3 regions of the Streptomyces sp. RK62 genome follow, and region 3 is predicted to be linked to each of the others. Evidence: riboswitches for the same ligand, from Rfam matches in the RefSeq annotation. Region 3 holds a riboswitch; each other region holds the start of a gene.
What was found. A riboswitch is a leader RNA that binds a small molecule or an ion and turns the genes downstream of it on or off. The one in region 3 is predicted to bind cyclic di-AMP.

Region 1 (7,148 bases), on a different contig from region 3:
TACACGCTCACCTTCGGCGGACTGCTCCTCCTCGGCGGCAGGATGGGCGACATCCTGGGCCGACGACGGGTGTTCGTCTTCGGTGTGCTGCTCTTCGTCCTGGCCTCGCTGCTCGGCGGACTGTCCCAGAACGAGTGGCAACTCCTCAGCGCTCGCGCCCTCCAGGGCGTCGGCGGTGCCATCGCCTCCCCGACCTCGCTCGCGCTGATCAGCACGACGTTTCCCGAAGGACCGCAGCGCAACCGGGCGTTCGGGGTCTTCGCCGCGGTGTCGGCGGGCGGTGGTGCGATCGGGCTGCTGGCCGGCGGCATGCTCGTGGAGTGGCTCAACTGGCGCTGGGTGCTGTTCGTCAACGTGCCCATCGGCCTGCTCATCGTGCTTGCCACACCTCGCTGGATCCGCGAGTCCGAGCGGCACGCCGGGCACTTCGACATCCTGGGCGCGATGACGTCGACCATCGGCATGGTGCTGCTCGTCTACGGCTTCATCCGGGCCGCGCAGGAGGGCTGGCGGGACGGGCTGACGCTCGGCTCGTTCGGGGCGGCCGTCGTCTTCCTGCTGCTGTTCATCCTGGTCGAGCAGCGGTCCAGACAGCCGATCACACCGCTGCACATGTTCGCCGACCGCAACCGCGCGGGCACCTACGGCATCATGCTGAGCCTCGCCGCGGCGATCTTCGGGATGTTCTTCTTCCTCACGCTGTTCGTGCAGAACGTGCTCGACTTCAGCCCGTTGCAAGCCGGGTTGGCCTTCCTGCCGGTGAGCGCCGTCATCGCGGTCGGCGCCGGGCTCGCCTCCCAGCTCCTGCCCAAGTACGGGCCGAAACCGTTCATGGTGACGGGGGCGATCCTGGCCGCCGCCGGGCTGGCCTGGCTGACCCTGACCGACGTCCACTCGACCTACCTGGGCAGCATCCTCGGACCCATGCTGGTCTTCAGTCTCGGCATGGGCATGGAGTTCGTGTCCCTGACGCTGATGGCGCTGTCCAACGTGACCCCCGCGGAGACCGGTGCCGCATCCGGGCTGCTCAACGCCACCCAGCAGGTCGGCGGATCACTGGGACTGTCGATCCTGGTCACCATGTACGGGACGGCCAGCAACAACGAGGCGGACAAACAGATCCCGGCCTTCCTGGCCCAGGCCACCCCGCTGGAACGGCTGCGCTTCGAACGCACCGGACAGCTCCCGGCGCGGTTCGCCGACGAGATCCTCAGCGCCGGTGTCTCCGCCGCCTTCATCACGGCCGCGATCTTCACGGCGATCGCCGCGGTCATCGCCCTGCTCGTCATCCAGGTGCGCCCGTCGGACCTCGAACGCCTCCAGGGCGGCGGCGTACCGGCGGCCTGACCGGCACCCCGCGGAGCCCCAACGCGGCTCCCACATCACCCCGTTGGGTGTGACGACGTTCACCCCCCATGTGGCTGGATGTAGTGAATGCGTTACACAACAGGCGCGTAAGGGACGGTAGCGCAGGCATCACGCGACCGCGGAGGTTTCGATGCGACCCTTCACCCTGAACTACGCGTTCCCCAGAGGAGTCACCCAGGCGGTGACGCCGTACACGTTCGACCCGGCCCGGCAGTTGAACATGCTGCCCGACGGCCGCCCGGCCGTCAGCGACCCGGATCTCCTCCTCGCCGCCGGCACGACGACGTCCACGGCCGGTTCCGCCACCCACTTCGACGACTGACGAACCGGCCGGCGCATGACGGTACTGATCCTCACGTCCGAGGAGGACGTGACCGCCGACATGGTGGTGAGCGAACTGCACGCCACGGGCACGCCCGTGCTGCGGCTGGACCCGGCCGACCTGCCCGGCAAGGCCGTGCTGTCCGCGGACTACGCCCACGGCGACTTCGACGGGCATCTGTCGGTCAACGGCCATGTGCTGTCGATGGGAGGGCTGCGTTCCATCTGGGTGCGCCGGCCCGGTGAACCGGCCGCCCACGCACCGGACCCCTCGCCCTGGCTGACCGCCGAGACCCGGCAGGCGCTGTACGGCATGCTGCACTCCGCCGCCGCACGGTGGATGAACCATCCCCGCAACGCCGACCAGGCACGGCTCAAGCCCTGGCAGCTCAGACTCGCCCACCTCAGCGGGTTCGCCGTACCGCCCACGGTGTTCACCACGGCACCGCGGCTGGCGCGCGCGTTCGTCGAGCAGCACAAGGAGGTCGTGGTGAAGTCCGCCTCCGGACCGCCGCCCGGCGAGCCTCCGCTGGCCCTGCCCACCACCCTGATCGGCCCCGACGCGGACTTCTCCGCCGTCGCGGCCGGACCGGCCCTGCTCCAGCGGTACGTCCCCAAGCGGGCGGACATCCGGCTGACCTGCGTCGGCACCAGAATGTTCGCCGCGCGCAAGACCGCCGAACCCGACCAGATCGACGGCCGGTACGGCGACACCGGGCATCCGTGGGAACCGGTCCCGGTGCCCGGCCGGATCGGCAAGTCGGTGCAGGAGTACGTCACCCTGGCCGGACTGGCGTACGCCGCCTTCGACTTCGCGGAGGACGAGGACGGCATCTGGTGGTTTCTGGAGTGCAACCAGGGGGGTCAGTTCGGCTTCGTCGAGCTGGAGACCGGGCAGCCGATCGCGGCCGCGGTCGCCGACTGGCTGGCGCTGCAGCGCCGCCCGGACCGGCGCGGCAAGGAAGCCGGCATCGGGCGCCCCTGAGCCCCTACGACCACGAACGCACCCCCGACACGACGGCGTCGGGGGTGCGTTCGTCTCAGGCGGGCCGGATCGCGCTGTGGATCGCGTCCTCGCCGGCGTAGTGGATGGACTCCTCGCGGATGACCGTGCCGGGGCCGGGGGCGTGGATCATCATGCCGTTGCCGGAATAGATGCCGACGTGACCGGCGTGGTACAGGACCAGGTCACCGGGCTCCAGGTGTGTGAGGGCGACTCCCTGGCCGGCGGTGGCCTGCTCCTGGGCGGTGCGGGGGAGCGCGATACCGGCGGCCTTCCAGGCGGCCTGGGTGAGCCCGGGGCCGTCGTAGGTGTTGGGTCCCGTCGTGCCCCAGACACAGGGCTTGCCGGTCTGGGCCCGGGCGAACTCCAGGGCCCGCAGGGCCCGGCTGTCCTGCGGGGCCGCAGGGGCCGCCGCCGGAGCTGCCGCGGGGGTCGGAGCGACCAAGGGGAAGCTGCCGGTCTGGTCCACCGCCGGGAAGCCACCCGTCTGCGCCACCGCCGGATAGCTGCCGGTCTGGTCCACGGCGGGGAAGCCACCTATCTGACCGACAGCCGGGAAACTCCCGGTCTGCGAGACCGCGGGGAAGCTCCCGGTCTGGTCCACCATCGGGAACCCACCGGTCTGGTCGACCACGGGGAACCCACCGGTCTGGTCGACCACGGGGAACCCACCGGTCTGGTCGACCACAGGGAAGCCGCCGGTCTGGTCGACCGCCGGGAAGCTCCCCGTCTGGGCAGCCGCAGCCGCGGAGAAGCCCGCGTCAGGCACGCCGTAACCCTGAGGGCCCCTCAACTCCGGGCCACCGCTAGGAGTTGCCGTCAGATACGCAGCCGAGGCAGCCGACGCCTCCGAGGACTGCCCGGTCCAAGCCGTCGAACCGGGCGGAACCGTCATCAGATCGGCGGGGCTCTGCGCCTCCAGGGCATCCCACTGGTTCTGCGCCGAAGCAGGGGCAGGGGCAGGAGCAGTCGCAGGAACAGCGGCCGGCGCCTCGATCGCCGCCATGGACCGCCCGGTGTACGCCGACAGCAACTCACGCGCCTGCGCCAACTTCCGCTGGCTGCGCTCCTTGGTCGTACGCAGGGAGGCCCGCTGATCGACCTCAGGCTGCACGACAGGCGCAGAAGACGCGGCAGGCGCCGCCGGAAGGGCCAGCGCGCCCCCCGCCTCACCGCCCGCGGGCAGAGCCGCCACAGGCCCCGCCGTCAGCTCACCCACAGCCGCCGAACGCGAGGCACCGGACGTCAACTCGGCGACAGGGGCACCCGATCCAGCAGGCAGCTCCAAGGCCGTACGCCCAGATATCTCGCGCGCCCCTTCACCCCCGGCCGACGGGCGCGCACCCCGCGCCGGGGCGGCGGGCCGTTCCGGCATCCGGTCCTTGGGCAGCGTGGCCTGCACCGTCGGACCGAGCTTGGACCGGGCGATGTCGAACCACTGCCGGGCCACGTCGTCGAGCGGGGCGGCGCCACGGCCGCCGTCACCGTCGCGTCCGGAGGCCGCCGGGCTGCCCGCGCGCTTGCGCGGTCCCGTGGACGAGGCGCGGGTGGCGTTGAAGGTCCCCGTGTCGGTCTCGGCCCGGTCGTAGAGCGAACTGACCCGCCGACTGACCTCCTCGCGGCTCGGCCCCTCGTCCGCCTGGGCGGCGCCGGCCGACTGGCCGAGCAGGGCCACCGAGGTGAGGGCTGCTGCCGAGGCGAGCGCGGAGTTGCGCATGCCGGTGCGTTCCGGCGCCATGGGCGACGTGCTCCTTCCGTACTCCGCCTACCGAGTTAGCTGACGGGTTCGGGCGTTTCGCGTCGGAAGGTGTGCCCTACGACCCGGCCCGTCACGGCCTCGGGTCGATTCACCCCATGATTCGGTTGGGTCCCCGGCTCCGCGGCCCCGAAGGACGCGCCGACTCGGCGGAGGTCGCACGTCCCGGCGGGGATCGCCGGAGTTCAACGCGCGTCCTGGGCCGTAACTTAGCCAACTTGTGTGCCTGCAGTGAAGATTGACGTGTGAAATGTCCGATACGTTTTTGTGACCTTCGACGCTCGTGACGGCGGTCGGTCATCGCCGCCGCGCCATGCGCCTGCGTGAATACGGAGGGTAGCGACGCACGCGACCCCTCCGGCGCTCGGTCAAGGTCTTGCCCAGCCATCCGAAACACGTCACACTGGTACCGAACGAATGGTCGGTTGGGAAGCGGGAGCGATGACGACCTCACACTCCACCGAGGCGCCCCCACAAGGGCCGCTTGAGGAGCACTTCGACGCGACGATCGCGCGCGACCAGCGCATCGAGCCGCGGGACTGGATGCCGGACGGCTACCGCAACACGCTGATCCGGCAGATCGCGCAGCACGCCCACTCGGAGATCATCGGCATGCAGCCGGAGGGGGAGTGGATCACCAAGGCGCCCTCGCTGCGCCGCAAGGCGATCCTCTTCGCCAAGGTGCAGGACGAGGCCGGACACGGTCTGTACCTGTACTCGGCGGCCGAGACCCTGGGCGCCGACCGCGCCGACCTGACCGAGCGGCTGATCGAGGGCCGCCAGAAGTACTCCTCGATCTTCAACTACCCCACGATGAGCTTCGCCGACGTCGGCGTGATCGGCTGGTTCGTGGACGGCGCCGCGATCTGCAACCAGGTGCCGCTGTGCCGCAGCTCCTACGGACCGTACGCACGCGCGATGGTGCGGATCTGCAAGGAGGAGTCGTTCCACCAGCGGCAGGGCTACGAGCTGCTGATGACGATGATGCGCGGCACCGAGGCCCAGCGGGAGATGGTCCAGGACGCGGTGAACCGCTGGTGGTGGCCCTCCCTGATGATGTTCGGACCGCCCGACGACTCCTCGCCCAACTCGGCCCGCTCGATGGCCTGGAAGATCAAACGGCACAGCAACGACGAGCTGCGCCGGCGCTTCGTCGACATGACGGTCCCGCAGGCCGAGAAGCTCGGCGTCACCCTGCCCGACCCGGAGCTGCGCTGGAACGCCGAGCGCGGCCACCACGACTTCGGCACGCCCGACTGGGACGAGCTGATGCGGGTCATCAAGGGCGACGGCCCGTGCAACGCACAGCGGATGGAACGACGCAGGAGCGCCCACGAAGAGGGCGCCTGGGTGCGGGAGGCGGCCACCGCCCACGCGGCCAAGCAGGCCGCCCGCGCGGAGAAGGGAGCGGTGGCATGAGCACCGGAAAGCAGGACTGGCCGCTGTACGAGGTGTTCGTCCGGGGCAAGCGCGGACTGAACCACGTCCACGTCGGCTCGCTGCACGCCGCCGACGACCGGATGGCGCTGACCCACGCCCGCGACCTGTACACGCGGCGCAACGAGGGCGTGAGCATCTGGGTCGTGCGCTCCGAGCACATCGCCGCCTCCACGCGCGACGAGAAGGACCCGTTCTTCGAGCCCAGCGCCGACAAGGTCTACCGCCACCCGACCTTCTACGACATCCCCGACGACGTCCCCCACATCTGAAGGAGAGGGCATGAGTGACGACCATGTCTATCTGACCCTCGCCGAGGGACACGAGGACGACACCCGCTGGGCCTACGGCACCGGCTTCGAGGACCCGCTGCACGGCGTCGACACCACCGTGCCGGACGGCGTCGACGCCGCAGCGCTGGCCGCCCTGTGCGTCGCCCTCGGCGACGACGCGCTCGTCTCGGCGCAGCGCCTGGGGGAGTGGGTCACCCGCGCCCCCGAGCTGGAGGAGGAGGTCGCGCTCGCCAACATCGGCCTCGACCTGCTCGGCCAGGCCCGGCTGCTCTACTCCCGCGCCGGCCAGACCGACGGCACCGGACGCGACGAGGACGCGTACGCCTACTTCCGCGACGCCGCCGACTTCCGCAACGTCCGCCTGGCCGAACTGCCAGGCGGCGACTTCGCGTTCACGATCGTCCGGCTGCTGGTGCTGTCCAGCTGGCGGCTCGCGCACTTCGAGCGGCTGGCGTCCCACCCCGACCCCGTCCTCTCGGCGATCGCCACCAAGGGCGCCAAGGAACTGCGCTACCACCGGCAGTACGCCGCCGAGTGGGCGGTGCGCCTGGGCGACGGCACCGAGGAGTCCCACCGCCGTATGCGCCGCGCCCAGGAGCAGGTCGCCCCCTATCTGGGCGAGCTGTTCACCGCGTTCGACGTACGGCAGGAGGTCGTCGCCGACCTCAAGCAGGTCACCGACGCGGCCGGACTGCCGATGCCCGTGTACCGCCCGCTGCCCGGCTGCGGACGCGAGGGCGAGCACACCGAGCACCTCGCCCCGCTCCTCGCCGAGCTGCAGGGCGTCGCCCGCGCGCACCCGGAGGCGACATGGTGACGACGCTCCTCGACGCCCGGCGCGCCCGGCACATCGCCGCCCAGGTGCCGGACCCCGAGCTGCCCATGCTCACCCTCGCCGACCTGGGCGTCCTGCGGGACGTCGAGCTGACCGAGGACGGCACGGTCGTCGCGAGCCTCACCCCGACCTACT
Region 2 (7,148 bases), on a different contig from region 3:
CTCGCGGACGACCGCCCCAGCCCTCGCCGACCCCGGAGTTCCGCATGCCCTCGCCCTTCCTGTCGCTCACCTGGACCGACGACGTCACGGGCCGCCAGGGCTTCCTGGTCGTGGACCGGCTGGTGCGCGGCGTCTCCAGCGGCGGGCTGCGCATGCGGCCGGGCTGCACGCTGGAGGAGATCGCGGGGCTGGCCGCGGGCATGACGCTCAAGGAGGCGCTGCACTACGACCCGGACGCCCGTTACGTCCCGCTGGGCGGCGCCAAGGGCGGTATCGACTGCGATCCGCGGGACCCGGAGGCGTACGGGGTCCTGGTGCGCTACCTGCGGGCGATGCGGCCGTACATCGAGACCATGTGGACCACGGGCGAGGACCTGGGGCTCAGCCAGGACGTGGTGGACCGGGCCGCCCGCGAGGTCGGGCTCGTCTCGTCCGTGCAGGCGGTCTATCCGCTGCTGGACGACGAGGCGGCGGCCCGCCGTCGGCTTGCGGAGGCCTTCGAGGTGGGCGTCGACGGCATCGGGCTCGACGAGCTGGTGGGCGGCTGCGGCGTGGCCGAGTCGGTGCTCACCGCACTGGACCGGGCCGGGGCGCCGCGCTGGCGGACCCGTGTCGCACTGCAGGGCCTGGGCACGATGGGCGGGGCGACGGCGCGGTTCCTCGCGCGCGCGGGGCTCACCGTGGTGGCCGTCGCCGACATCAAGGGGACCGTCGCCAACCCCGCGGGTCTCGACGTCGAGGCGCTGCTGGCGGCGCGGGACGCCTACGGGACGGTGGACCGCGCGGCGCTGCGCCCCGGGGACCGTGAGCTGCCGGGGGACGCCTGGCTGGCGACGGAGGCGGAGGTGCTGGTGCCGGCGGCCGTGTCGTACGCGGTGGACACCGCCAACCAGGGGCGGATCACCGCCCGCTGGATCGCGGAGGCCGCGAACATGCCCGTCCGTCCGGAGGCGGAGGCGCTCCTGGCCGCGCGCGGCGTCACCGTGCTGCCGGACGTCGTCGTCAACTCCGCCACGAACGCCTGGTGGTGGTGGACGCTGTTCGGGGACATCGGCCCGGACGCGGAGGAGGCTTTCGCGTACACGCGGCGCGCCATGCGGGCGCTGACCGACCTGACGCTGGCCCGCGCGGAGGCCGACGGGACGACACCGAGGGCCGCCGCCCACGCGCTGGCCGCCGACCGGCTCCCGGTGATCGCCGAACGGTTCGGCCGGCACCACTGACCTCCGGGCGACCGGAGGCCACGGGCCGGGTCGGCGCGGGCCGTTAGGGTGACGGCGTGGCGAGGGCGAGAGTGCGGTTGAGCGTGGCGGAGCGGCGGACGGACCTGCTGCGGGCCGCCGTGGAGCAGATAGAGGCGCGGGGCGTGGCGGCGGTCAGGATCGCCGACGTGGCCTCGGCGCTCGGGGTGAGCAACGCCCTGGTGCTCTATCACTTCGACACCAAGGAGAAGCTGGTCGCCGCCGCGTTCGCCCACGCGGCCGAGGGCGACCTGGCGCGGCTGCGCGGCATCCTGGGCCGCCGTACGACGGCGGTACGGCGGCTGCGGGCGGCCGTGCGCTGGTACGCGCCGACCGGCCAGGCCAAGGGCTGGCGGCTGTGGATCGAGGGCTGGGCGGCCGCGTTGCGCGAGCCCGCCCTGCGGGAGGTCACCCGTGAGCTGGACCGGCAGTGGAAGAGCGCCCTCGCCGGGGTCCTCGCCGAGGGTGCGGAGGCGGGCGAGTTCGCGTGCCCGGACCCGGCGGCCGCCGCGCTGCGCCTGAGCGCCCTCCTGGACGGGCTCGCCGTCCAGCTGACGTCGTACCCCGGGTCGCTGTCCCGCGCGCGGGCGCAGGAGTGGGTGGACGAGGCGCTGGCCCGGGAACTGGGCCTGGACCGGACGGCGTTGACGGCCTCGCCGCGCTGAGCGGCCGCCGCCCGCGACCGGCAGGGTCCCCGGGCGGCACCGCGCTCCCCCGTCCGTCCCCCCGGGTCAGGCCACCGATTCGATCCGCATCTTGATGTCGTACGCCGAGAGCGCGCCCTTGGCCGTCACATGGTCGCCGGACGACTGGCCGCGCAGCCGCCGTCCGATCCACGGCACCAGGTACTCGCGCGCCCACTGGACGTCGTCGCGGCGGATCTCCAGCGTCCCCCGGGGCGGCAGCGGCGGCCAGGGCTGGTCCGGGTCGGCCGGGATCTCCAGGCCCAGGACCTGGCCCGCGCGCAGCGCCACGCGCGTGTGCCCCTCGGGAGAGAGGTGGAGCCGGTCGCTGTCCCAGGCCCGGCGGTCCTGGACGGTCCTCAGGGACCACAGGTCGAGCACCGGGCAGCCGTAGCGGTCGGCGATGGCGCGGACGTGCCCGTTGTAGGTGGCGATCTTGCCGCGCAGGTGCTTCAGCACGGGGACGCCACGGGTGTCGAAGCCGGTCGTCACCATCACGGTGCCGGCGGCCGAGGTGAGCCGGACGACGGCCCGCTCGAACCGTTCGGCGACCTCGTCGGGGTCGGTGCCGGGCCGCAGGATGTCGTTGCCGCCCGCGCAGAACGACACCAGGTCCGGGGCGAGTTCGACGGCCTTGGGGACCTGTTCCGCCACGATCTGGTCCAGCAGTCGCCCGCGCACGGCGAGGTTGGCGTACCGGAAGTCGCCCTCGGGGCGCCGGTCGGCCAGAAGGACCGCGAACCGGTCGGCCCAGCCGACGAACGACCCGTCGGGGCCGGGGTCGCCGACGCCCTCGGTGAAGCTGTCCCCCACCGCGACGTACGACCCGATCACTGCTCTGCTGTCACTCTTCGAATCGTCTGTCACGTCGGGACATGATTCACCTTCCGATGTGACCTACGCGACCGTAGGAAGGGGTTGACGAGCGGTGAGATAAGCCACTGCCAAAGCCTTCGCCAAGTCCGGAATACGGCTCCGGACAGGGGCGTTGACCGCCGAAACGCTCGCGCGTGCGCCCGCGGGCGCACGACGACGACAGGCCGAAGGCCGGACCCGGGGGTGGGGTCCGGCCTTCGGCGTGCGTGTCAGGCAGGTGGTGCGCATGCGTGTCAGGGAGGTGGTGCGCGCCGTGTGCGGGGGTCAGCCGATGGCGACGCCCTTGGAGCGGAGGTAGGCCACCGGGTCCACGTCGGAGCCGTAGCCCGGCGCGGTGCGGATCTCGAAGTGCAGGTGCGGGCCGGTCACGTTGCCGGTCGCGCCGGAGAGGCCGATCTGCTGGCCCGCGGTCACCGTCTGGCCGCTGGAGACGGACAGCGAGGACAGGTGGGCGTACTGGGCGTAGTAGCCGTCGGCGAGCCGGATGACGACCTGGTTGCCGTAGGCGCCGCCCCAGCCGGCGGAGACGACGGTGCCGGCGCCGACCGCCTTCAGGGGGGTGCCGGTGGGGGCGGAGAAGTCCACACCGGTGTGGTAGCCGCTGGACCACATGCTGCCCGCGACCTTGTACGAGGTGCCGACGGCGGCGGCGGAGACCGGGGCGCTGAAGCCGTTGACGGTGCTCGCCTCGTCGGCGCTCTGGGCGGCCGGGGCGGCCTTCTGCGGCGCGGCGGGCTTGGCGGCGGGCTTCGCCGAGGACTTCGACGCGGACGGGGCCGGGGCGGACGCCTTCGGGGCGGCGCTCTCGGCCTTGGTGCCGATCGACAGCTTCAGACCCGGGTGGATGAGCGACGGGTCGGCGCCGACGGCCTCGCGGTTGTCGGCGTAGAGCTTCTTCCAGCCGCCGCGGACGTCCTGCTGGTCGGCGATCTTCGCGAGGTAGTCGCCGCGCTTCACCTCGTAGGTGCGCGTCTTCTGGGCGGAGGTCTTCTGCGCCGGCGCCTTCTTGGCCGCGACCTGGACGGACTGGACCGCCTTCTCCGGGACGGACTGGCCGGTCGCGGCGTTTGCGCCGGTGGCCCCGATCAGCGGCAGCGCGAGAGCGGCGCCACCGGTTCCGGCGACGGCGATCGTCCGGGTGAAGCGCAGGGACTTGGGACGGCGGTGCTTACCCTTCGCGGGCATGACGAATTCCTCTCCGGCGCCTACGAGGTGAGCTGTCGGGTGCGGGCTGGAGATGCCCGGTCGCGTCGGGACGCGACTTGACCCCAAGCCTGTTCCGGAGACCGGAACAGGCGAAGTACCTGTGGGTCCCCCGCTCCTGCCGTGTACGGGTGGGTGTGCGCGGATTCCGGTCGGCGGCAGGATTAGGCGTCCGTCCGGATTGGTGGCGAACGTAAGCGAGAGAGACGCAAGGGAACAAGTGAGGGGTTCCGCCCGAATGCGCTCACCTTGATCCCTTACGGCATTCAACGGTCACCCTGCGTGCATTTCGAAGGGGCCTGATTGCTCGAAGTCCCGGGAAAAGCATGATGATTACGTGGACATGACGGGCGACACACCGTCACGGATATGACGCTCCTCACGTGACGCTGCTCCAGCTTTCCTTATTACGGAGCGAGTTGGAATGAAGGCATCAATTCGGACAGAAACCCTAGATGCGACGCCGGTGGATATCCGACCCATTGAACCTTCCCGTCGATTCCGATCCGAATACGACATGAGGTGCGCGCAAAACCGGACGAAGCACCCGCTCGCAAAGATGACATCAGACGACTTTCGCCCGTTTCGACCCATTGCCACCGAGTCATCCCCTGTGGACAACTGAATGGCGCACGCAGCCATGTCGTATCGTCGGAGTCGCACCTCGCCGGCCTCATCGCCGAGCCGCGCCGGCGGGGCCGACCGGGAGGAGCCCCCGTGACGCAGCAGATCCCGTCGACCGAGCCCGAACTGGCCGGTGTGCGCAACTTCCGCGACGTGGGCGGCCTGCCCACCGTGGACGGACGACGGGTGCGGCACGGCGTGCTGTTCCGCAGCGGCCACCTCGCCCACGCCACCCCCGAGGACGCCGCCTTCCTCGACTCGCTGGGCCTGCACACGATCTTCGACTTCCGCAATGCGGCGGACCAGAAGCTGGAGGGTCCCGACGTCGAGCTGCCGGGCGTCCGCAATGTGAATCTGCCGCTGTCGGACCCGGCGGACGGCGCGGAGTTCTGGAAGATGGTCCGGGACGGCGACCTCGACCAGCTGCGGGGGATCCTGGCCGACGGCAAGGGCGCCGACCGGATGATCGCCTCCTACCGCTCGATGGTCACGGACCGGACCGCCGAGCACTCCCGGATCCTGCACTCCCTGGTGGAGGACAGCGTCCCGGCCCTGATGCACTGCGCGGCCGGCAAGGACCGGGCTGGCCTGTCGGTCGCGGTGACGCTGCTCGCCGTCGGCGTCGAGCGCGAGGCGATCGTCACCGACTACCTGAAGTCCAACGAGAAGCACCGCCGCTACAAGGTGCGGCGCAGCGGCAGCAACCCCTCGGCCTACTCGCCCGAGGTCATGGAGCTGCTGAGCCCGCTGTTCGACGCGCGGGCGGAGTACCTGACGGCGGCCTTCGACACGATCGACGCGACCTGGGGCGACGTCGACACCTACCTGGAGCAGGGCCTGCGGCTCACGCCGGAGGCCCGGGAGCGCCTGCGGGAGCGCCTGCTCGACTGAGGGACGCGGGATACGACCCTAGGGACACGGGGTACGTCTACTGCCCGCCGCCCGCCTCGAAGAGGAAGTAGATGAAGGCGGCGAAGACGTGCCCCACCGCGATGTAGATGATGAGCCGCACCCACAGGGCGCGCGGGAACTTCTCCTCCATGTCTCTCATGGCGTCACTCCAGGGGTCGGGCCCAGGCACAGGGTGGCCGTGGGGCTCTGCAACAGGGTGTGGACGAACAGCAGCTCGACCCCGCCGTCGTCCTCGGCGGCGATGCGGTGCGGGGTGAGCGAGTCGAAGTGCGCGCTGTCCCCGGGGGCGAGCCGGTGGATGGTGTCGCCGAGGCGCAGCCGCAGCCGCCCCTTGAGGACGTGGAGCCACTCCTCGCCGGGATGCACCCGCACGATGTCGCCCTGCGACCCGTACGGCACATGGACCCGCAGGGCCTGCATGGCGCGGCCGGAGACCCCGGCCTGCCAGTAGGTCCAGCCGCCGGCGGCGGTGGGTTCCATGTCGGCGGCGCGCACGACGGCGTCCCGGTCGGGGACCCTCTCGCCCAGCAGCTCGCCGACCGTCGTACCGTAGACACGGGCAAGCGCGAGCAGCATCGGCAGCGACGGCTGCCGCTGACCGGTCTCCAGCCGGGAGAGATGCGCGGGCGACAGCCCGGCGGCACGGGCCGCGCTCTCCAGGGTGAGGGCCGCCTGGCGGCGCAGCGCCCGCAGCTGCGGCGCGACGGCCGGCAGGGCGGCCTCGGCCGGTCCGGCCGCCCCGTGACCGGGCGGGTTCTCGGAGGAGCTCATGCTCCCATTCAGCCGCAGCCTTACCTCAGGGGCAAATTTGTTGCCTCAGAGGCAAAGCGCGGCGAGGCCCCTCACCGGTTGGCGACCGCCTGCTTGATCAGTGTCTTGCCGAAGTCCCACATCAGGCCTCCGCCGCTGTGCGCGTCGTCCATGACGTCCGTGAAGGCGTCGACGAACCGGTCCACCTCCCGTTCCCCGATGATCAGCGGCGGGATCAGCTTGATGACCTCCAGATGGTCCCCGGAGACCTGGGTGAGGATCCTGTGCCGCCGCAGCAGCGGCACCACGACCATCTGGGCGAACAGACCCTTGCGGGCGGCCTGGAGCATCGTCCAGCGGCTGCGCAGCTTCAGCGAGTCGGGGCGGCCGAACTCGATGCCGATCATCAGGCCGCGCCCGCGTACGTCGGCGAGCAGCTCGTACTTGTCGGTGAGGGCGGCCAGCCGTGACTTCAGCAGCTCGCCGGTGGCCCGTACGCCCGCGACGATCTGCTCGTCCTCCATGACGGACAGCACGGCGAGCCCGGCCGCCATGGCCTGCGCGTTGGAGCCGAAGCTCGCCGAATGGACGAGCACCCGGTCCATGGACGAGTAGACCTTCTTGAAGATCCAGTCCTTGCCGAGGGTGGCGCCGACCGGCACATAACCGCCGGACAGGGCCTTCGCCACACAGACCAGGTCCGGCTCTACGCCCTCCTCGTGCTGGTAGGCGTAGAAGTCGCCGGTCCGGCCGAGGCCGGTCTGCACCTCGTCGGCGATGAGCAGCGCCTTGTGCCGGTGCAGCAGCTCCTGGGCGGCCCGCAGATAGCCGGGCGGGGCCTCGTGCACGCCCTTGCCCT
Region 3 (7,148 bases):
TACGGGTATCCGCCCCGGCAGTCCGACGGGCGCCGGCACCTCTGGCCGCCGACGCCCTCGGAACCCAACTCAACGCCAAGGAAAAGCGGCGACGCCTCAGCGCACCAGCGACCAGGCGATGCCGTCCAGGATGTCGTGCTCGCTGACCACGACCTCGTCGGCGCCGACGCGCTCCATGATCGCCAGGAGGACCAGGGCGCCCGCCCCGATGACGTCGACCCGGCCCGGGTGCATGGAGGGCACGGCCGCCCGCTCCGCGTGCGTGGAGCGCAGCAGCCACTCGGTGATCTCGCGGACCCGGTCCAGGGTGACCCGGGAGTGGTGGATACGGGCCGAGTCGTACTCCGGCAGGTCCTGGGCGATCGCCGACACCGTGGTCACCGAGCCGGCCAGCCCGACCAGCGTCCTCGCCTCGCGCAGCGGCACCGTCTCCTCGGCGAGGTCCAGGGCCGCCTCGATATCGGCCCGTATGGCCGCGATCTGCGCGGCGGAGGGCGGGTCGGAGACCACGCCGTCCCGGACCAGGTGACGCTCCGTCATCCGCACGCAGCCCACGTCCACGGAGCGCGCGGCGCGCACATGCTCCTCGCCGACGACGAACTCGGTCGAGCCGCCGCCGATGTCCACGACGAGGTACGGCCGCTTCAGGTCGGCCCGCCCGGTCAGTTCGCGCGTGGCGCCGGTGAAGGAGAACTCGGCCTCCTGGTCGCCGGTGACGACCTCGGGCTCGACGCCCAGGATGTCCACGACACCGCGGACGAAGTCGTCGCGGTTCTCGGCGTCCCGGGACGCGGAGGTGGCGACGAAGCGGACCCGCTCGGCGCCGTGCTCCTCGATGACGGAGGCGTACGCGCGGCAGGCGGCGAAGGTGCGCTCCAGCGCCTCGGGCGCCAGCCGGCCCGTGCGGTCGACGCCCTGGCCGAGCCGCACGATCGTCATCCGCCGGTCCAGCTCTACGAGTTCACCGGAGTCCGGGTGCACGTCGGCCACGAGGAGCCGGATGGAGTTGGTGCCGCAGTCGACGGCCGCGACCCGGGTCATCGGTCCTCCTCCTTGGCGGGCAGCGTCACGCACGCGCCCTTGCGCCACCACTCCGGCAGCATCGCCAGCGCCTCGTCGCCCAGCGGGTTGACGCCGGGTCCGGCGGCCAGCGAGTGCGCGACCAGCACATGCAGGCACTTCACGCGGTCGGGCATGCCGCCCGCGCTGGGGAAGCCCTTCAGCTCCTCGATCTCGTCCCGGCGCCGGATGTAGTCCTCGTGCGCCGCGCGGTACGCGGCCGCCAGCTCGGGGTCGCTCTCCAGCCGCGCCGTCATCTCCTTCATCACGCCGTTGGCCTCGAGCGTGCCGATCGCCGACGACGCCTTCGGGCACGTCAGGTAGTACAGCGTCGGGAAGGGCGTGCCGTCGGGCAGGCGGGGGGCCGTCTCGACCACGTCCGGCTGGCCGCAGGGGCACCGGTGGGCGATCGCGCGCAGCCCGCGCGGGGGGCGGCCGAGCTGCTGCTTGAAGGCCTCGACGTCGGCGTCGGTGGGCTCGGTGCGCGGGGTGGGCGGCGGGGGCGTTTCCATGCCTGTCTTTCTATCGTCTCTGTTCGCTGCGGGCGGCGTCGGCCTTGTCGACGCCCTCCCAGAGGTTCGTGTACCAGGGGCGGTGGGCCGCGCCCAGGTCGGTCCGGGACTGCCTGGCCGCGTCCGGGTCGACGACGACGTAGCCGGTCTCGCCGGGCATCACATAGTGCAGCCGCAGCCGGATCTGCTGCTCGGCGTAGGCGTCGTCCTGCCAGCGGGCCTTGAGGTCGCGCAGTTCCTCGACGCGCCGGGCGGTCGCCGCCTTCTCCCGCTGGAGGTCGGCGATCTCGGCGCGCTGGGAGACGTACTGCCTTATCGGATACGCCATCGCCACGACGAGGGTGCAGACGACCAGCGCGAGCAGCGCGGCGCGGCTGGTGAGCCGGGAGCGCCGGGCCTGCCGCTTGGTCTGGGAACGGTAGACACGGGCCGCCGTCTGCTCCCCGAGCAACCGGATCCTGGTCGCGGTGGAGAACCGGTCCCGGTCCTTCACGGCCATGTCCCGCCTCCCGTCTCAACGCGCGTACGTCCCCGCACACGGTACGGGACCGAGTACGGGGACGTACGTACGACGCTTCCTACAGGCGCGTGCCTCAGCCCTTGAAGCGGGGGAACGCGCTGCGGCCGGCGTAGACGGCGGCGTCGTCGAGGATCTCCTCGATGCGCAGCAGCTGGTTGTACTTGGCGACGCGCTCGGAGCGGGCCGGGGCGCCGGTCTTGATCTGGCCGCAGTTGGTGGCGACGGCCAGGTCGGCGATGGTGACGTCCTCGGTCTCGCCGGAGCGGTGGGACATCATGCACTTGAAGCCGTTGCGCTGGGCCAGCTCGACGGCGTCCAGGGTCTCGGTGAGCGAACCGATCTGGTTCACCTTCACCAGCAGGGCGTTGGCGGCGCCCTCCTCGATGCCGCGGGCGAGGCGCTCCGGGTTGGTGACGAACAGGTCGTCGCCGACGAGCTGGACCTTGTCGCCGAGCTTGTCGGTGATGGTCTTCCAGCCGTCCCAGTCGTCCTCGAACAGCGGGTCCTCGATGGACACGAGCGGGTACGCGTCGACGAGCTCCGCGTAGTACTCGGTCATCTCGGCCGCCGAGCGCTCCTTGCCCTCGAAGGTGTAGACGCCGTCCTTGTAGAACTCGGAGGCGGCCACGTCCAGGGCCAGGGCGATCTGCTCGCCGGGGGTGTAGCCGGCTTCCTTGATCGCCTCGAGGATGAGGTCGAGGGCGTCGCGGTTGGAGCCGAGGTTCGGGGCGAAGCCGCCCTCGTCGCCGAGGCCGGTGGCCAGGCCCTTGTTCTTCAGGACCTTCTTGAGGGTGTGGTAGACCTCGGCGCCCCAGCGCAGGGCCTCGGAGAAGGACTCCGCGCCGATCGGGGCGATCATGAACTCCTGGATGTCCACGTTGGAGTCGGCGTGCGAGCCGCCGTTCAGGATGTTCATCATCGGCACCGGGAGCAGGTGCGCGTTGGGGCCGCCCAGGTAGCGGAAGAGCGGCAGGTCGCTGGCCTCGGAGGCGGCGTGGGCGACGGCGAGCGAGACGCCGAGGATGGCGTTGGCGCCGAGGGAGCCCTTGTTGTCGGTGGCGTCCAGGTCGAACATGGCCTGGTCGATCAGGCGCTGCTCGGTGGCGTCGTAGCCGACGAGCTCCGGGCCGATCTGCTCGATGACGGCGAGGACGGCCTTCTCGACGCCCTTGCCGAGGTAACGGTTGGTGTCACCGTCGCGCAGCTCGATGGCCTCGAAGGCGCCGGTGGAGGCGCCGGACGGGACGGCGGCACGACCGGTGCTGCCGTCGTCGAGGCCGACCTCGACCTCGACCGTGGGATTGCCTCGGGAGTCCAGGATTTCCCGGGCTACGACGACGTCGATGGACGGCACGAGCATCTCCTTCGTGGATGTGAAGCCTTTACGCAGCCCGCGTGGGTGCTGCGAGACGAGCCTAACCGGCTCCGGAGGTTCGGCCAGCGGTCGACCGCCCTGTGGACGGAACCGAGAGCGAATTGTTTCCGAACGGAACAAAAAGCGGGCGCGTACATCTACACAGAACCCCGCCCCGGCGCGCACGGGGGAACACGCGCCGGGGCGGGGAGCCTGTGGGGGTCCTACTTCAGGTGGAGCTGCTGACCCGGGTAGATCAGGTCGGCGTCCTGGACGATGTCCTTGTTCAGCTCGAAGAGCTTCTCCCAGCCGCCCTTGACGTCGTGGTCGGCGGCGATGGTGCTGAGGGTGTCGCCCTTGGCGACCTTGTACTCGCCGTCGCCCTTCTTGACCTTCTTGCCGGTCGGGGTGGTGACGGTCTTGGTGCTCTTCTCGGCGGCCGGACGGTCCGCGGAGCGGGAGGCCGGCTTCTCCTCGGTGGAGCGGGTGCTCTGCTCGCCACCGGTGGCGGCGGAGCCGTTGTAGGCCGCGCTCGACAGGCCGGTGCCGCAGTGCGGCCAGGCGCCCTTGCCCTGGCTCGCGAGGACCTTCTCGGCTATCGCGATCTGCTGGGCCTTGGTGGCCTGGTCGGCGGTGGAGGCGTACTGCGTGCCGCCGTAGGCCGCCCAGGTCGAGGCGGAGAACTGCAGACCGCCGTAGTAGCCGTTGCCGGTGTTGATCGACCAGTTGCCGCCGGACTCGCACTGGGCGACGGTGTCCCACTCGGAGGCGGTGGCGGCCGAGGCGCTGCCGGCGGCCATCAGCGGGCCGGCGACGGCGGCGGCGCCGGTGACGCCGACGACGGCGATGGCGCGGGCGGCCTTGGACGGACGACGGTGCTTGCCCTTGCTGGAGAACAGCATGGAGAGATCCCCTCACCGACGCCTACGAGGTGAGCTGTCGGGTTCGGGCCGGTTGAGTTGCCCGGTCGCCCACCACTGGTGCGTGGTGCGCGACTTCACCCCAAGCCGGTTCCGGCCGTGAGTCCCCGGAGGGCCTCGACTTCCGGACCCGGCGCTTACCTTGGGTCCCCCGCTCCTGCCTACGGCGCATGACGCGACGACTGTTCCCGGACGGCCGCCGGCAGGATTCGGCGTGACGGCTGTCGGGGCTCGCACTGGAGGCGAGCGGTCACGACCGTAGACACGCCGCTCGGGGATTTTCAAAGACGATCAAGGCTTCTGAGATCTATCTCTCAGTCCATCTAAAACGGACATTCACCATGAAAGCGGGGCATGAACTGCCGCTTCATTTGGCCCTGTTCGGCCCTTATTCGGTGGGGACGTCCAGCGTCTGACCGGGAGCGATGTTGTCGGCGTCGGCGCCGATGGCCGCCTTGTTCGCCTCGTACAGCGCGCGCCATCCGCCGTCGACGTCAAGGGAGTCGGCGATGGAGGCGAGCGTGTCACCCGCGCGGACCCGGTAGGAGGCGTGGCGGCCGGAGGAGGCGGAGTCGCCGTCCGCGGACTTGGTCTCCTCGGCACTGGCGCCGCGGTGCCGCCCGGAACCGGCCGGTACGTCCTCGATCGCGGCGGTGTCGACGAGGCTCCAGGATCCGGCACTCTGCCCGGAGTTGTCCTGGTTCGTGATCTCGGGGCTCTCCACCGGGGAGCTGTCCGGGGAGGCGGTGGCGGTGGCGCCGGACTTCTCGGCCTTCTCGGGCTTTCCGGACTTCTCCGCCTCGGGTGAGGACGGGGCGGAGCTCTCCGGCGACGCGGACGACGAGCCGCTCGGGGTGCTCGACGCACCGCCGGAGGAGCCCGAACCGTCCGAAGAACCGGAAGAATCGGACGAGTCGGAGGAATCAGAGGAATCGAGCAAGCCGGACGACCCGGACACCTCGCTCGGGGAGTCCCCGGAGACACCGGTGTCGAGGTCGATGGCACCCGACTTCTTGCTGAGCCCGTTGAGCACCGCGCAGGTGCCCCAGGGGGCCGTCCCGCGCTCGGCGAGGACCTTCTGCGCCACGGCGATCTGCTGCGAGCGGCTCGCCAGATCCGGGCTCGCGGCGTAGTCGAGACCGCCGAAGGCCTCCCAGTCCGCCTGGGTCAACTGGAGCCCGCCGTAGTGCCCGTTGCCCGTGTCCGCGCTCCAGGAGCCACCGCTCTCGCACTCGGCGACCTTGTCCCACACGTTCCCGTCCGCCGCGCTCGCGCCCGAGGCGCCGAGGAGCGGGATGGCGATGGCGGAGCCGGTCACTCCGGCCGCGACGAGAAGAGCCGGAGCCTGGCGGGGGCGACGGTGACGACCGTTCCCGGAGAGCATGCGGGGACCTTTCGCGAGACAGCGGTGACCAAGGGATGCGGAATCCGCGTCCCTTCGTTGATGGGTGAACGTATAGGCAGACGATCACTTGTCACAAGTTAATGCCGCGCAGATCACGTGAAGATCACAGACATGAGCGCATGTCATGTTTGCGGAGCGGAACTCTTGACTCCGACCGGGGTGAACTCCACGGGCAGGGTGCGCAGCCCCCGCATGATGAGACCGCCCCGCCACCTCAACTCGGCGGGATCGGCGGCCAGTCGGAGGTCTGGGAGCCGGGTGAGGAGGGTGGCGAGGGCCGTCTGTCCCTCCAGCCGGGCCAGCGGGGCGCCGAGGCAGTAGTGGATGCCGTGGCCGTAGCCCAGGTGCTGGTTGTCCCGGCGGGAAAGGTCGAGGACGTCGGGGTCGGCGAACCGCTCCGGGTCCCGGTCGGCGGCGGCCAGGACGACCAGGACCGGATCACCGGCGGCGATGTGCTGCCCGCCGATGGTCAGCGGCTCGGTGGCGAACCGCCAGGTGGCCAGCTCCACCGGGCCGTCGTAGCGCAGGAGTTCCTCGACGCCGGTCTCCAGCAGGGCGGTGTCGCCGGCGGTCAGGGAGTCCTGGAGGCGGGCGCGCTGCCCGGGGTGGGTGAGCAGGGCGTAGGTGCCGTTCCCGATGAGGTTGACGGTGGTCTCGAAACCGGCGAACAGCAGGATGAAGGCCATGGCGGCGGCCTCGTTCTCGGTGAGGTGCTCGCCGTGGTCGGAGGCCCGGATGAGACCGGAGATGAGGTCCTCGTCCGGGGCCGGGGTGTCGGGCAGCGCTTCGCGCTTGCGGTGGATGAGGTCGGCCAGATAGCCGCGCATCTTCTTCACGGACCGGGCGACGCCGCCCCGCGGGCCGCCCTGGTGCCGGATCATCATGCCCGCCCAGTCCCGGAAGTCGTCCTGGTCCTCGCGGGGGACGCCGAGCAGGTCGCAGATGGCGTGGATGGGCAGCGGGAAGGCGAACTCGTGGATGAGGTCGGCCTCCCCCTTCCCGGCGAACCCGTCGATGAGGCGGTCGGTCAGCTCCTGCACCCGGGGCGCGAACGCGGCGACGCGGCGCGGTGTGAACGCCTTGCTGACCAGGCGCCGCAGCCGGGTGTGGTCCGGCGGGTCGATGTTCAGCAGATGCGTCATCAGCTCGGCCTTGCGCTCACCGGGGATGCCGGTGCGGCCCTTGGCGTGGGCCGGTTCGGCGTGGTGGGCCGGGTTCTTGGAGAGCCGGTTGTCGGCGAGCGTCTGCTTGGCGTCGGCGTACCGCGTGACCAGCCAGGCCTCCACGCCGCTGGGCAGCCGGGTCCGGTGCACGGGCGCGTGCTCCCGCAGCCAGGCGTACGCCGGGTACGGGTCGGTGGCGAACTCCCAGGTGAACA

Region 1: another riboswitch for cyclic di-AMP. It lies ahead of KBY32_RS35805 (C40 family peptidase); the one in region 3 lies ahead of KBY32_RS31525 (transglycosylase family protein).
Region 2: another riboswitch for cyclic di-AMP. It lies ahead of KBY32_RS01130 (LysM peptidoglycan-binding domain-containing M23 family metallopeptidase); the one in region 3 lies ahead of KBY32_RS31525 (transglycosylase family protein).

What each region holds. Positions count from the first base shown of each region.
Region 1 is NZ_JAGPYD010000003.1:480,124-487,271, reverse strand. It holds gene KBY32_RS08570 (MFS transporter) at 1-1,347, shown strand, start outside; gene tgmA (putative ATP-grasp-modified RiPP) at 1,499-1,690, shown strand; gene tgmB (ATP-grasp ribosomal peptide maturase) at 1,706-2,674, shown strand; gene KBY32_RS35805 (C40 family peptidase) at 2,730-4,430, opposite strand; cyclic di-AMP (ydaO/yuaA leader) riboswitch at 4,439-4,610, opposite strand; gene paaA (1,2-phenylacetyl-CoA epoxidase subunit PaaA) at 4,890-5,867, shown strand; gene paaB (1,2-phenylacetyl-CoA epoxidase subunit PaaB) at 5,864-6,157, shown strand; gene paaC (1,2-phenylacetyl-CoA epoxidase subunit PaaC) at 6,168-6,995, shown strand; gene paaD (1,2-phenylacetyl-CoA epoxidase subunit PaaD) at 6,989-7,148, shown strand, end outside.
Region 2 is NZ_JAGPYD010000001.1:278,544-285,691, reverse strand. It holds gene KBY32_RS01145 (Glu/Leu/Phe/Val dehydrogenase dimerization domain-containing protein) at 45-1,223, shown strand; gene KBY32_RS01140 (TetR/AcrR family transcriptional regulator) at 1,295-1,906, shown strand; gene KBY32_RS01135 (SGNH/GDSL hydrolase family protein) at 1,973-2,758, opposite strand; gene KBY32_RS01130 (LysM peptidoglycan-binding domain-containing M23 family metallopeptidase) at 3,065-3,985, opposite strand; cyclic di-AMP (ydaO/yuaA leader) riboswitch at 3,990-4,151, opposite strand; gene KBY32_RS01125 (tyrosine-protein phosphatase) at 4,721-5,518, shown strand; gene KBY32_RS01120 (DUF6126 family protein) at 5,556-5,678, opposite strand; gene KBY32_RS01115 (helix-turn-helix domain-containing protein) at 5,675-6,310, opposite strand; gene KBY32_RS01110 (aspartate aminotransferase family protein) at 6,382-7,148, opposite strand, start outside.
Region 3 is NZ_JAGPYD010000020.1:90,037-97,184, forward strand. It holds gene KBY32_RS31505 (Ppx/GppA phosphatase family protein) at 97-1,041, opposite strand; gene KBY32_RS31510 (DUF501 domain-containing protein) at 1,038-1,571, opposite strand; gene KBY32_RS31515 (septum formation initiator family protein) at 1,582-2,070, opposite strand; gene eno (phosphopyruvate hydratase) at 2,165-3,445, opposite strand; gene KBY32_RS31525 (transglycosylase family protein) at 3,670-4,347, opposite strand; cyclic di-AMP (ydaO/yuaA leader) riboswitch at 4,352-4,544, opposite strand; gene KBY32_RS31530 (transglycosylase family protein) at 4,754-5,749, opposite strand; gene KBY32_RS31535 (cytochrome P450) at 5,893-7,148, opposite strand, start outside.